3 regions of the Streptomyces sp. NPDC048297 genome follow, and region 1 is predicted to be linked to each of the others. Evidence: riboswitches for the same ligand, from Rfam matches in the RefSeq annotation. Region 1 holds a riboswitch; each other region holds the start of a gene.
The links. A riboswitch is a leader RNA that binds a small molecule or an ion and turns the genes downstream of it on or off. The one in region 1 is predicted to bind glycine.

Region 2: linked by a shared signal. The riboswitch ahead of gcvP (aminomethyl-transferring glycine dehydrogenase) and the one ahead of gcvP (aminomethyl-transferring glycine dehydrogenase) in region 1 are both predicted to bind glycine.
Region 3: linked by a shared signal. The riboswitch ahead of gcvT (glycine cleavage system aminomethyltransferase GcvT) and the one ahead of gcvP (aminomethyl-transferring glycine dehydrogenase) in region 1 are both predicted to bind glycine.

The regions. Positions count from the first base shown of each region.
Region 1 is NZ_JBICZA010000060.1:14,268-17,535, forward strand. It holds gene ACGFYV_RS36310 (MFS transporter) at 1-308, shown strand, start outside; gene speB (agmatinase) at 321-1,319, shown strand; glycine riboswitch at 1,428-1,523, shown strand; gene gcvP (aminomethyl-transferring glycine dehydrogenase) at 1,677-3,268, shown strand, end outside.
Region 2 is NZ_JBICZA010000034.1:91,613-94,880, forward strand. It holds gene gcvP (aminomethyl-transferring glycine dehydrogenase) at 1-1,996, opposite strand, end outside; glycine riboswitch at 2,175-2,268, opposite strand; gene ACGFYV_RS30320 (PRC-barrel domain-containing protein) at 2,388-2,759, shown strand; gene ACGFYV_RS30325 (DNA polymerase IV) at 2,960-3,268, opposite strand, start outside.
Region 3 is NZ_JBICZA010000016.1:39,691-42,958, forward strand. It holds gene glyA (serine hydroxymethyltransferase) at 1-61, opposite strand, end outside; gene gcvH (glycine cleavage system protein GcvH) at 76-453, opposite strand; gene gcvT (glycine cleavage system aminomethyltransferase GcvT) at 593-1,711, opposite strand; glycine riboswitch at 1,873-1,970, opposite strand; gene ACGFYV_RS19140 (AAA family ATPase) at 2,152-2,820, shown strand; gene ACGFYV_RS19145 (enhanced serine sensitivity protein SseB) at 2,885-3,268, shown strand, end outside.

The DNA of each region.
Region 1 (3,268 bases):
AGGTGGTCTACCCCAATGAGCTCTTCCCGACCGAGGTCCGCGCCACCGCCGTCGGAGTCGGGACCGCGTTCTCCCGCATCGGGGCGGCCGCGGCCACGTTCCTGATGCCGTTCGCCCTGGCCAAGAGCCAGAACCTGCCACTTCTCGTCGGCGCCGTCGTGTCGGTCATCGGGCTCCTGGTCACGCTGGCCTGGGCAACCGAGACCCGAGGCCGCTCGCTCAGCGACACCGCCGCGGGCGCCGACAACCCGGCCGAACACACCGACCCGTCCCCCGCCCCCGCCCCCGCCCCCGCCCCCACCAACTGACCGGAGACCGTGATGAGCCCCGACAACCGCCCCGCCCCGATCGGCGCCCTGGACGCCACCAAGGTCCCGCGCTTCGCCGGTCTGGGCACCTTCGCCAGAATCCCCGACATCGGCTCGGTCAGCGACTACGACATCGCGATCCTCGGAGTGCCGTTCGACGGGGGCACGTCGTACCGGCCGGGCGCCCGCTTCGGACCCATGGGCGTCCGCCAGGCCTCGCGCCACCTGCGCCCGAAATTCCACGTCGAGCTCGACACCGCACCGCTCGAAGCGCTCCAGGTCGTCGACGCCGGCGACGTTCCCTGTACGCCGTTCAGCATCGACGAAGCGGTCGCCCAGATCGAGGGCTACGCCCGCGACATCGCGGGCCGGTCCGACCGGCGCATCGTGAGCATCGGCGGTGACCACACCATCGCGCTGCCCATGTTGCGCGCGGCCAAGGACAAGTACGGCCCGATCGCGCTGGTCCACTTCGACGCGCACCTCGACACCTGGGACACCTACTTCAACGCTCCGGTCACGCACGGCACGGTGTTCCGCCGGGCCTTCGAGGAGGGCCTGCTCGCCGAGGAGAAGTCCATCCACCTGGGTATCCGGGGACCGATCTACGACCAGATGGACCTCGTGAACGACAAGGCGTTCGGCTTCCGGGCGATCCGCGCCGGAGACCTCGACGTGATCGGGATCGACGGGGCGGTGGACGCCGTACGGCGACGCGTGGGCGACGCACCGGTGTACATCTCGATCGACATCGACGTTCTCGACCCCGCATTCGCACCTGGGACGGGAACGCCGGAGATGGGCGGGTTGAACAGCCGAGAGCTGCTGCGTCTGCTCCGCAGCCTCGACGGACTCAACATCGTCGGCGGGGACGTGGTCGAAGTCGCTCCTGCCTACGACCACGCCGAGATCACCTGCGTCGCCGCCGCGACCGTGGTGTTCGACCTGGTCACGCTCATGACGAAGAACCGCGTGGCCAGTCCCGTGTACGCGGCGTCTGAGCACGCCTGATTTCGTACGTGATCGACGGTCACCAGGGTCGTCAGGGTGCTGACCCGCCCTGACGGCGCCTCCACCCGGCCTTGCGGTCGGGCTCGACAACTCAACACAAACGCTGCTCGAACCGGAGCGGGAGAGCCCTTGCCCAGTCTTGGCGAGGCGCCGAAGGAGCAACTCTCCCCAGAATCTCTCAGGCACAGGTACCGCTCCGGTGAAGCGACTCTGGAAAGACGGGACGTCAACGTCCTGCGCCCACGGTGCAAACCGCCGGACCCGGTGGTGAAGCTCTCAGGTACCGATGACAGAGCGGGGAGGTCACCCGTCCACGGTGCCGCGTCCGCGGCACCCCCCATCAGGGAGCCTCCCGCCATGACCTCACCCGGATCCTCCGCGTCCGGCGAGTTCGCCGCCCGTCACATCGGTGTCGGCGACGTCGACCGCGCCAAGATGCTGGCCGACGTCGGCTACCCGACGCTGACCGAGCTGATCGACGCCGCTGTCCCGAGCGGCATCCGGAGCACCTCCGAATTGAACCTGCCCGCCACCGCCACCGAGGCCGAGGCGCGCGCCGAGCTGCACGACCTCGCCGGTAGGAACATCGTGGCCGTCCCGATGATCGGCCTCGGCTACCACGCGACCGTCACACCCGCGGTGATCCGGCGCAACGTGCTGGAGGATCCGGCGTGGTACACCGCCTACACGCCGTACCAGCCGGAGATCAGCCAGGGCAGACTCGAGGCGCTGATCAACTTCCAGACCATGGTCGGCGATCTCACGGGGCTGCCGACTGCCAACGCGTCGCTGCTCGACGAGGGTACGGCGGTCGCCGAGGCCGTCACGGTCATGCGCCGTGTCGCGGGCGAGAAGAGGTCCACCCGCGTCCTGGTCGACCGCGACACCCTGCCACAGACCCTCGACGTCCTGCGCACGCGTGCCGACGCGATCGGCATCGAGGTCGTCGAGATCGACGTCGCCGAGCCGCTGCCGGAGGACGACTTCTTCGGGGTGGTGCTGTCCTACCCCGGGTGCTCGGGCGCGGTCCGCGACCTGCGCGAGGTGACCGCCGCGGCACGAGCGCGCGGGGCGCTGGTCACAGTGGCCGCCGATCTGCTGGCCCTCACCCTGCTCGTGCCCCCGGGCGAGTTCGGCGCCGACATCGTCGTCGGATCGTCCCAGCGCTTCGGTGTCCCCTTGTTCTACGGCGGGCCGCACGCCGGCTACATCGCGGTCCGCGAAGGGCTGACACGCCATCTGCCCGGCCGGCTCGTGGGCGTGTCCGTGGACGACGCCGGCCGGCCGGCGTACCGCCTCGCCCTGCAAACCCGCGAGCAGCACATCCGGCGCGACAGGGCGACTTCGAACATCTGCACGGCGCAGGTGCTGCTGGCCGTGGTCGCGTCGATGTACGCCGTCTACCACGGCCCCGAGGGTCTGGCCGAGATCGCCCGACGGACGCACCGGCACGCCACGCTCATCGCCTCGGGGCTGCGGGCGAGCGGGATCGCGGTGGTGCACCGCGAGTTCTTCGACACTCTGCTGGTGCGGGTCCCCGGCCGTGCCGAGGAGGTCGTCGTGGCAGCACACGGCAAAGGTCTGCGGCTGCGTCTGGTGGACCAGGACCACGTCGGCGTCTCCTGCTCCGAGGTCACGACGAAAGACCACGTCCGCCTTGTGCTCGACGCCTTCGGCCGGGCCGACGACGACCTGGACGGGCCGGCGACCGGCGCGCCGACGGCGCTGCCGTCGGGACTGCGCCGTACCTCCCCCTTCCTCACCCACCCGGTCTTCCACCAGCACCGTTCCGAGACCGCGATGCTGCGCTACCTGCGCAAGCTGTCCGACCGTGACTTCGCGCTGGACCGCGGCATGATCCCGCTCGGGTCCTGCACGATGAAGCTCAACGCGACCACGGAGATGGAACCGGTCAGCTGGCCCGCCTTCGCGGACCTGCACCCGTTCGC
Region 2 (3,268 bases), on a different contig from region 1:
CGACGTGCTCCTCGAAGACACCGTGCGTCGACGGGTAGGTGATCATCAGGACCGCCAGCTCGTCGCGGTGCCGCTCGATCTTCGCCCGCAGGTCCTCGACGTCGATCTCGCCGTCCTCGGCGGTCTTCACGACGACGACCTTCATGCCGGCCATCACGGCGCTGGCCGCGTTGGTGCCGTGCGCGGAGGACGGGATCAGGCAGACCGTGCGCTGCTCGTCGCCGTTCGCGCGGTGGTAGCCGCGTACGGCCAGCAGACCGGCCAGCTCGCCCTGGGAACCGGCGTTCGGCTGCAGCGAGACCTTGTCGTACCCGGTGACCTCGGCGAGACGTTCCTCCAGCTCGCGGATGAGGGTCAGGTAGCCCGCGGCCTGTTCGGCGGGCACGAAGGGGTGCAGCTGGCCGAACTCGGGCCAGGTGACCGGCTCCATCTCGGTGGTCGCGTTGAGCTTCATGGTGCAGGAGCCCAGCGGGATCATGCCGCGGTCGAGCGCGTAGTCGCGGTCGGCCAGCTTGCGCAGGTAGCGCAGCATCGCGGTCTCGGAGCGGTGCTCGTGGAAGACCGGGTGGGTCAGGTAGTCGTCGGTGCGCAGCAGCGCCTCGGGCAGCGCCTGCGCGGCGGCCTCGTCGAGCGCCTCGATGTCGCCCTCGACGCCGAAGGCGGCGAAGACGGCGGCCAGCTGGGCACGGTCGGTGGTCTCGTCGCAGGCCAGGGAGACGTGGTCGGTGTCGACGAGGCGCAGGTTCACCCCGTTGTCCACGGCCGCGGCGGCGACCTCGGCGGCCTTGCCGGGCACGCGCGCGGTGAGGGTGTCGAAGTAGGCGCCGTGGACGATCTCGACGCCGCCCGCCTTCAGGCCCTCGGCGAGGAGGGTGGCGTACCGGTGGGTGCGCGACGCGATGGTCCTGAGGCCCTCCGGCCCGTGGTAGACGGCGTACATGCCGGCCATGACGGCGAGCAGCACCTGCGCGGTGCAGATGTTGCTGGTGGCCTTCTCACGGCGGATGTGCTGCTCACGGGTCTGCAGCGCGAGGCGGTAGGCCTTGTGGCCGTCGGCGTCGACGGAGACGCCGACCAGACGGCCGGGCAGGCTGCGGGCGAACTTCTCGTGCACCGCCATGTAGCCCGCGTGCGGACCGCCGAAGCCCATCGGCACACCGAAGCGCTGGGTCGTGCCGACCGCGATGTCCGCGCCCAGCTCGCCCGGCGAGGTCAGCAGGGTCAGCGCCAGGAGGTCGGCGGCGACCGTGACCAGGGCGCCCAGCTCGTGCGCCTGGTCGATGACGGGCTTCAGGTCGCGCACCGCACCGGATGCGCCCGGGTACTGCAGCAGCACGCCGTTGATCTCACGGGCCGCGATGTCCGCCGGGATGCCCTCGCTGAGGTCGGCGACGACGACCTCGACACCGGTCGGCTCGGCGCGCGTCTCGATGACGGCGACGGTCTGCGGCAGCGTGTCCGCGTCGACCAGGAACAGGCCCTTCTTGTTCTTGCCCATGCGCCGGGACAGCGCCATCGCCTCGGCGGCGGCCGTGCCCTCGTCGAGCAGGGAGGCACCGGAGGTCGGCAGCCCGGTCAGCTCGGCGACCATCGTCTGGAAGTTCAGCAGGGCCTCGAGCCGACCCTGCGAGATCTCCGGCTGGTACGGCGTGTAGGCCGTGTACCAGGCAGGGTTCTCCATGACGTTGCGCAGGATGACGGGCGGCGTGAAGGTCCCGTAGTAGCCGAGCCCGATCATCGAGCCGAGCACCTGGTTGCGGTCGGCGAGCGAACGCAGCTCGGCGAGCACCTCGGCCTCGGTGCGGGCACCCGGCAGGTCGAGGGCGTCGGCGTTCTTGATCACATCCGGGACCGCGGCGGCGGTCAGCTCGTCGAGGGAGCCGTAGCCGACGTGCGCGAGCATCTTGGCCCGCGCCTCCTGGTCGGGCCCGATGTGGCGCTGCTCGAAGGGAATGCCCGCTTCGAGCGCGGCGAGCGGAATGCGATGAGCGGTCATGTACGGAGGCCTCCTGGTCTGCGCGACCTGCGAGGGGCACCACGGCGCGGGTGCCCGGACGGCCTCCCCCTCTGTCATCTCAAACCTGAGAGCTTCACCGGGCACACTGAAGGCCCGGCTTTCACCGTCGGTGAGAGCGGGAGCCGTCGTCGGCGCCCGCCCTGCTTTCCAGAGTGACCTCGTCCGTGCGGTACGGGGGCCTGAGAGATTCCGGGGAGGAGTTGCTCCTTCGGCGCCTCCGAGTGCTCGGAGGACTCTCCCGCACGGGGTCAGCAGCCGTTGTCAGACTACCAGCGAGGTCAATGCCCGCGGCCTCGAGTGGCCGCCTCCCTGAATCTGCTCTTTTGTAGTGCTTACGGATGAGTTGCGACCACGTGGAGGGAGAGGGACCGTGCAGACCGACATCGATCCGCGCAACCTGATCGGCCGCAAGGCGTTCGACCGCAATGGCACCAAGATAGGGACCATCGACGAGGTGTACCTCGACGACGCCACCGGGGTGCCGGAGTGGGCGGCCATACGCACCGGTCTGTTCTCCCGGGACGCCTTCGTCCCGCTGGAGCCCAGCGAGCTGATCGAGGGCACCCTCAGGGTCCCCTTCGACCGCGCGCTCATCAAGGACGCCCCCGACTTCGGCGTGGGCCGCCACCTGTCCCCCGAGCAGGAACTCCAGCTCTACCACCACTACGGCCTGGACGTGGGTGCCCCTCCCCCGCTCCCGGACCACGACTTCGGCAAACTGGCCGGAACGGAGGAGAGCTGAGAAACGGGTACGAGGAGATCTGAGAAACGGGTACGGAGGAGACCTGAGCAAGGGGCAAGCCTTGCCGCCCCCGGGGGCCGCAACTCCCCAGGGGCACGGGGAACAGCGCGCGAAAACCCCACGCACCCGCACTCACTCGCACTGCGCACTCGCACCCGACTGCCGCCCCACCCACTACCCGCTACACACGGGTCTCCGCTTCACCCCGCTTCACCCCGCTTCACCCCACGTCCCCCCTTCCCCCCTTCACCCCGCACCAACGGCAGCGGATCCGCCGTCTCCAGCTCAGGATCGTCGACCCGGAACGTCCGCACCCGCCCCGGCTCCGACTGCGGCGTCTCGAACCGCACGGTGACCCGCCCCAGCCCACTTCCCTGCACCCAGCCGTGCCCGAACTCCGCATGCCGCACGTCGTGCCCCGCACGCCACTGCCGCTCGGCAGGCTCCGGGGGCAGCTCCACGGCCTCGGGTACGACCTCCTCCGGCGCCTCCTCGGCGGCGGCAGCAGC
Region 3 (3,268 bases), on a different contig from region 1:
CGTCGACCGCGGCGGCGATCTCGGGGTCCAGCTCGTGCAGGGGGGTGTTCAGGACAGTCATGGGGCTACGACTCCTCAGCCGGCGATCTCGGCGTCGTACTCGGCGGCGGAGAGCAGGTCGGACGGCTCCTCCGTGACACGGACCTTGAACAGCCAGCCACCCTCGAAGGGGGCGGAGTTCACCAGCGACGGGTCGTCGACGACGTCCTGGTTGGCCTCGACGACCTCACCGGTGACCGGCGAGTACAGGTCGGAGACGGACTTGGTCGACTCCAGCTCGCCGCAGGTCTCGCCCGCGGTCACCGTGTCACCGACCTCGGGGAGCTGGGCGTAGACGACGTCGCCGAGGGCGTTGGCCGCGAACTCGGTGATGCCGACCGTCGAGACGCCGTCCTCGGCGGCCGACAGCCACTCGTGCTCCTTGCTGTAGCGCAGCTGCTGCGGGTTGCTCATGGCCTGAATTCTCCTGTATGCGGGAAAGTGCTGGTCGACGGGGGAGTGCGGAAAGCGCTGATGAGCAGGCGAAATGTGGGCAGGGTCACGTGCTCGGGACGCGACCGGGGCCCAGCCTGCTGGCGCTTTGGGCCAGTGACTACTTCTGGCGCTTGTAGAAGGGCAGCGCCACGACCTCGTAGGGCTCGTGGTTGCCGCGGATGTCCACGCCCACGCCCTCGGTGCCCGGCGCCGCGTGGGCGGCGTCGACGTAGGCCATGGCGATCGGCTTGGCCAGGGTGGGGGAGGGGGCGCCGGAGGTGACCTCGCCGATCACCTGGCCGCCGGCGACGACGGCGTACCCGGCGCGCGGGACGCGGCGGCCCTCGGCGACCAGCCCGACCAGGACGCGCGGCGGGTTCTGCTCGGCGCGCGCGGCGGCCTCGGTGAGCGCCTCGCGGCCCACGAAGTCGCCCTCCTTCTCGAACTTCACCACCCGGCCGAGCCCGGCGTCGAACGGCGTGAGCGAGGTGGTCAGCTCGTGCCCGTACAGCGGCATGCCCGCCTCCAGGCGCAGGGTGTCCCGGCAGGACAGGCCGCACGGCACCAGGCCGACGCCCTCGCCGGCCTCGGTCAGTGCCTGCCACAGCTGCACGGCGTGCTCCGGCTTCACGAACAGCTCGAAGCCGTCCTCGCCGGTGTAGCCGGTGCGCGCGATCAGCGCGGGGACGCCGGCGACGGTGCCGGGCAGGCCCGCGTAGTACTTCAGGCCGTCCAGGTCGGCGTCCGTGAGGGACTTCAGGATGCCGGGGGACTCGGGGCCCTGGACGGCGATCAGCGCGTAGGCGTCGCGGTCGTCGCGGACCTCGGCGTCGAAACCGGCGGCGCGCTCGGTCAGCGCGTCGAGCACGACCTGGGCGTTGGAGGCGTTCGCCACGACCATGTACTCGGTCTCGGCCAGCCGGTAGACGATCAGGTCGTCCAGGATGCCGCCGTCGGCCCGGCAGATCATGGTGTAGCGGGCGCGGCCGAGCCCGACGGAGGCGATGTTGCCGACGAGCGCGAAGTTCAGCAGCGCGGCGGCCTGCGGGCCGGTCACCGTGATCTCGCCCATGTGGGAGAGGTCGAACAGGCCCGCACTGGTGCGCACCGCGACGTGCTCGTCACGCTCGGAGCCGTAGCGCAGCGGCATGTCCCAGCCGGCGAAGTCGGTCATGGTCGCACCGAGCGAGCGATGGAGGGCGTCCAGCGCGGTGTGACGGAGTTCGGTACTGCTCATCGGTCGGTCGTCTCCCAAGGCAAGAAGGGCGAGGAAGTTCCTCCCCATCTGTCATCGGAACCTGAGAGGTTCGCCATGACCACCGACTCGGGAAAAGTCGCAGGTCAGGACTTGCACCTTGGGTGGGGCCACCGTCATGGCGGCCCGCTTTTCAGATGTGCCTCGCCCGCGCGGTAACGGGGCCTGAGAGATTCAAGGGAGGGACTTGCTCCTTCGGCGCCCCAGCGAAGACTGCTGGGAACTCTCCCGCGCGGATTCAAGCGGCCGGTATGCAGTTGGCGGGCACATCATTGCACGCCACACCCCGGACCGTCAGGGCCGCATCTGTAACCGAGCTGTCGCACGACGCGCACCGAACCACTGGACACCGCGCATTACCTTCTCTTTACATGTGAAGGGCAAGGGGGATGCCCCGGGCCCAGCAGGGGAGGACGAACACGGTGAACAGGACCACGGCCTACGCCACCACCACCGGCATCGCGGTGCCGAAGCAGCCCTGCGCCCCCGCCGTCGAACGCGGCACCGGTCGCCCGGCCCCGGTCGTCCGCGACCTGCGCGAGCGCGCCGGCCACAGCCCGCACACCCTGCACTTCGGACCGAGAGACCTGGTGGTGATCACCGGCCTGCCCGGCAGCGGCAAGTCCACCCTGATGCGGCGCGCGGTCCCCGGCCCGCGGATCGACTCCCAGGACACCCGCGAGCGCTGGGACGCCCGCACGCCCCGCCTCCTGCCCTACGCGCTCTACCGCCCCCTGGTCCGCCTCTCCCACTACGCCGGCCTGCGCCGCGCCCTCGCCTCCGGCGAGGCGGTGGTCGTGCACGACTGCGGCACCCAGGCCTGGGTGCGCGCCTGGCTGGCCCGCGAGGCCCGGCGCCGCGGCGGCACCCTGCACCTGCTCCTCCTCGACGTCACCGCCCGCACCGCCCGCGAGGGCCGGCGCGAGCGAGGCCGGGACGTGTCGCGGTACGCCTTCCGGCGCCACCGCGGCGCGACCGCCCGGCTGCTGCGCGCGGTGCAGCGCGGCGAAGTGCCCGCCGGCTGCGGCTCGGCGGTGCTGCTGGACCGGCCGGCGGCGGACGTCCTGCAGCGGATCGTGTTCACAGGGTGAGGGCCGTCACCCGTACCGGATAGCCTTTGGCACCACAGCACGGTTCCCAGCAGGCGGTAGGCACATGGACTTCCCGGCGGACGTTCCCGCGGACTTCCCGGCACAGGCGCACCCCCACCCGCACGGCGGTTGGCCCGGCAACGAACTGGAGGAGGTGCTCTCCGCCTCCCTGGGCGTCCCCTCCGCGGGCGGCCGGATCGTCGAGGTCCTGGGCCGCAGCTTCCTCTGGATACCGCTGCCGGGCGGCGGCGGCCCGCACAGCGGCCCGCTGGACCTGCCCACCCTGGACATCGAAGGCCAGGTGTACGTCCCGGTCTTCAGTTCCGAGGAGCAACTGCACCAGGCCACCGGCTCCCACATGTCGTACACCATCGCCCCCGCCGTGGAGTTCGCCCGCGGCCTGCCCCCGCAGGTGGGCCTGGCGGTCAACCCCGGCGGCGTGGTCGGC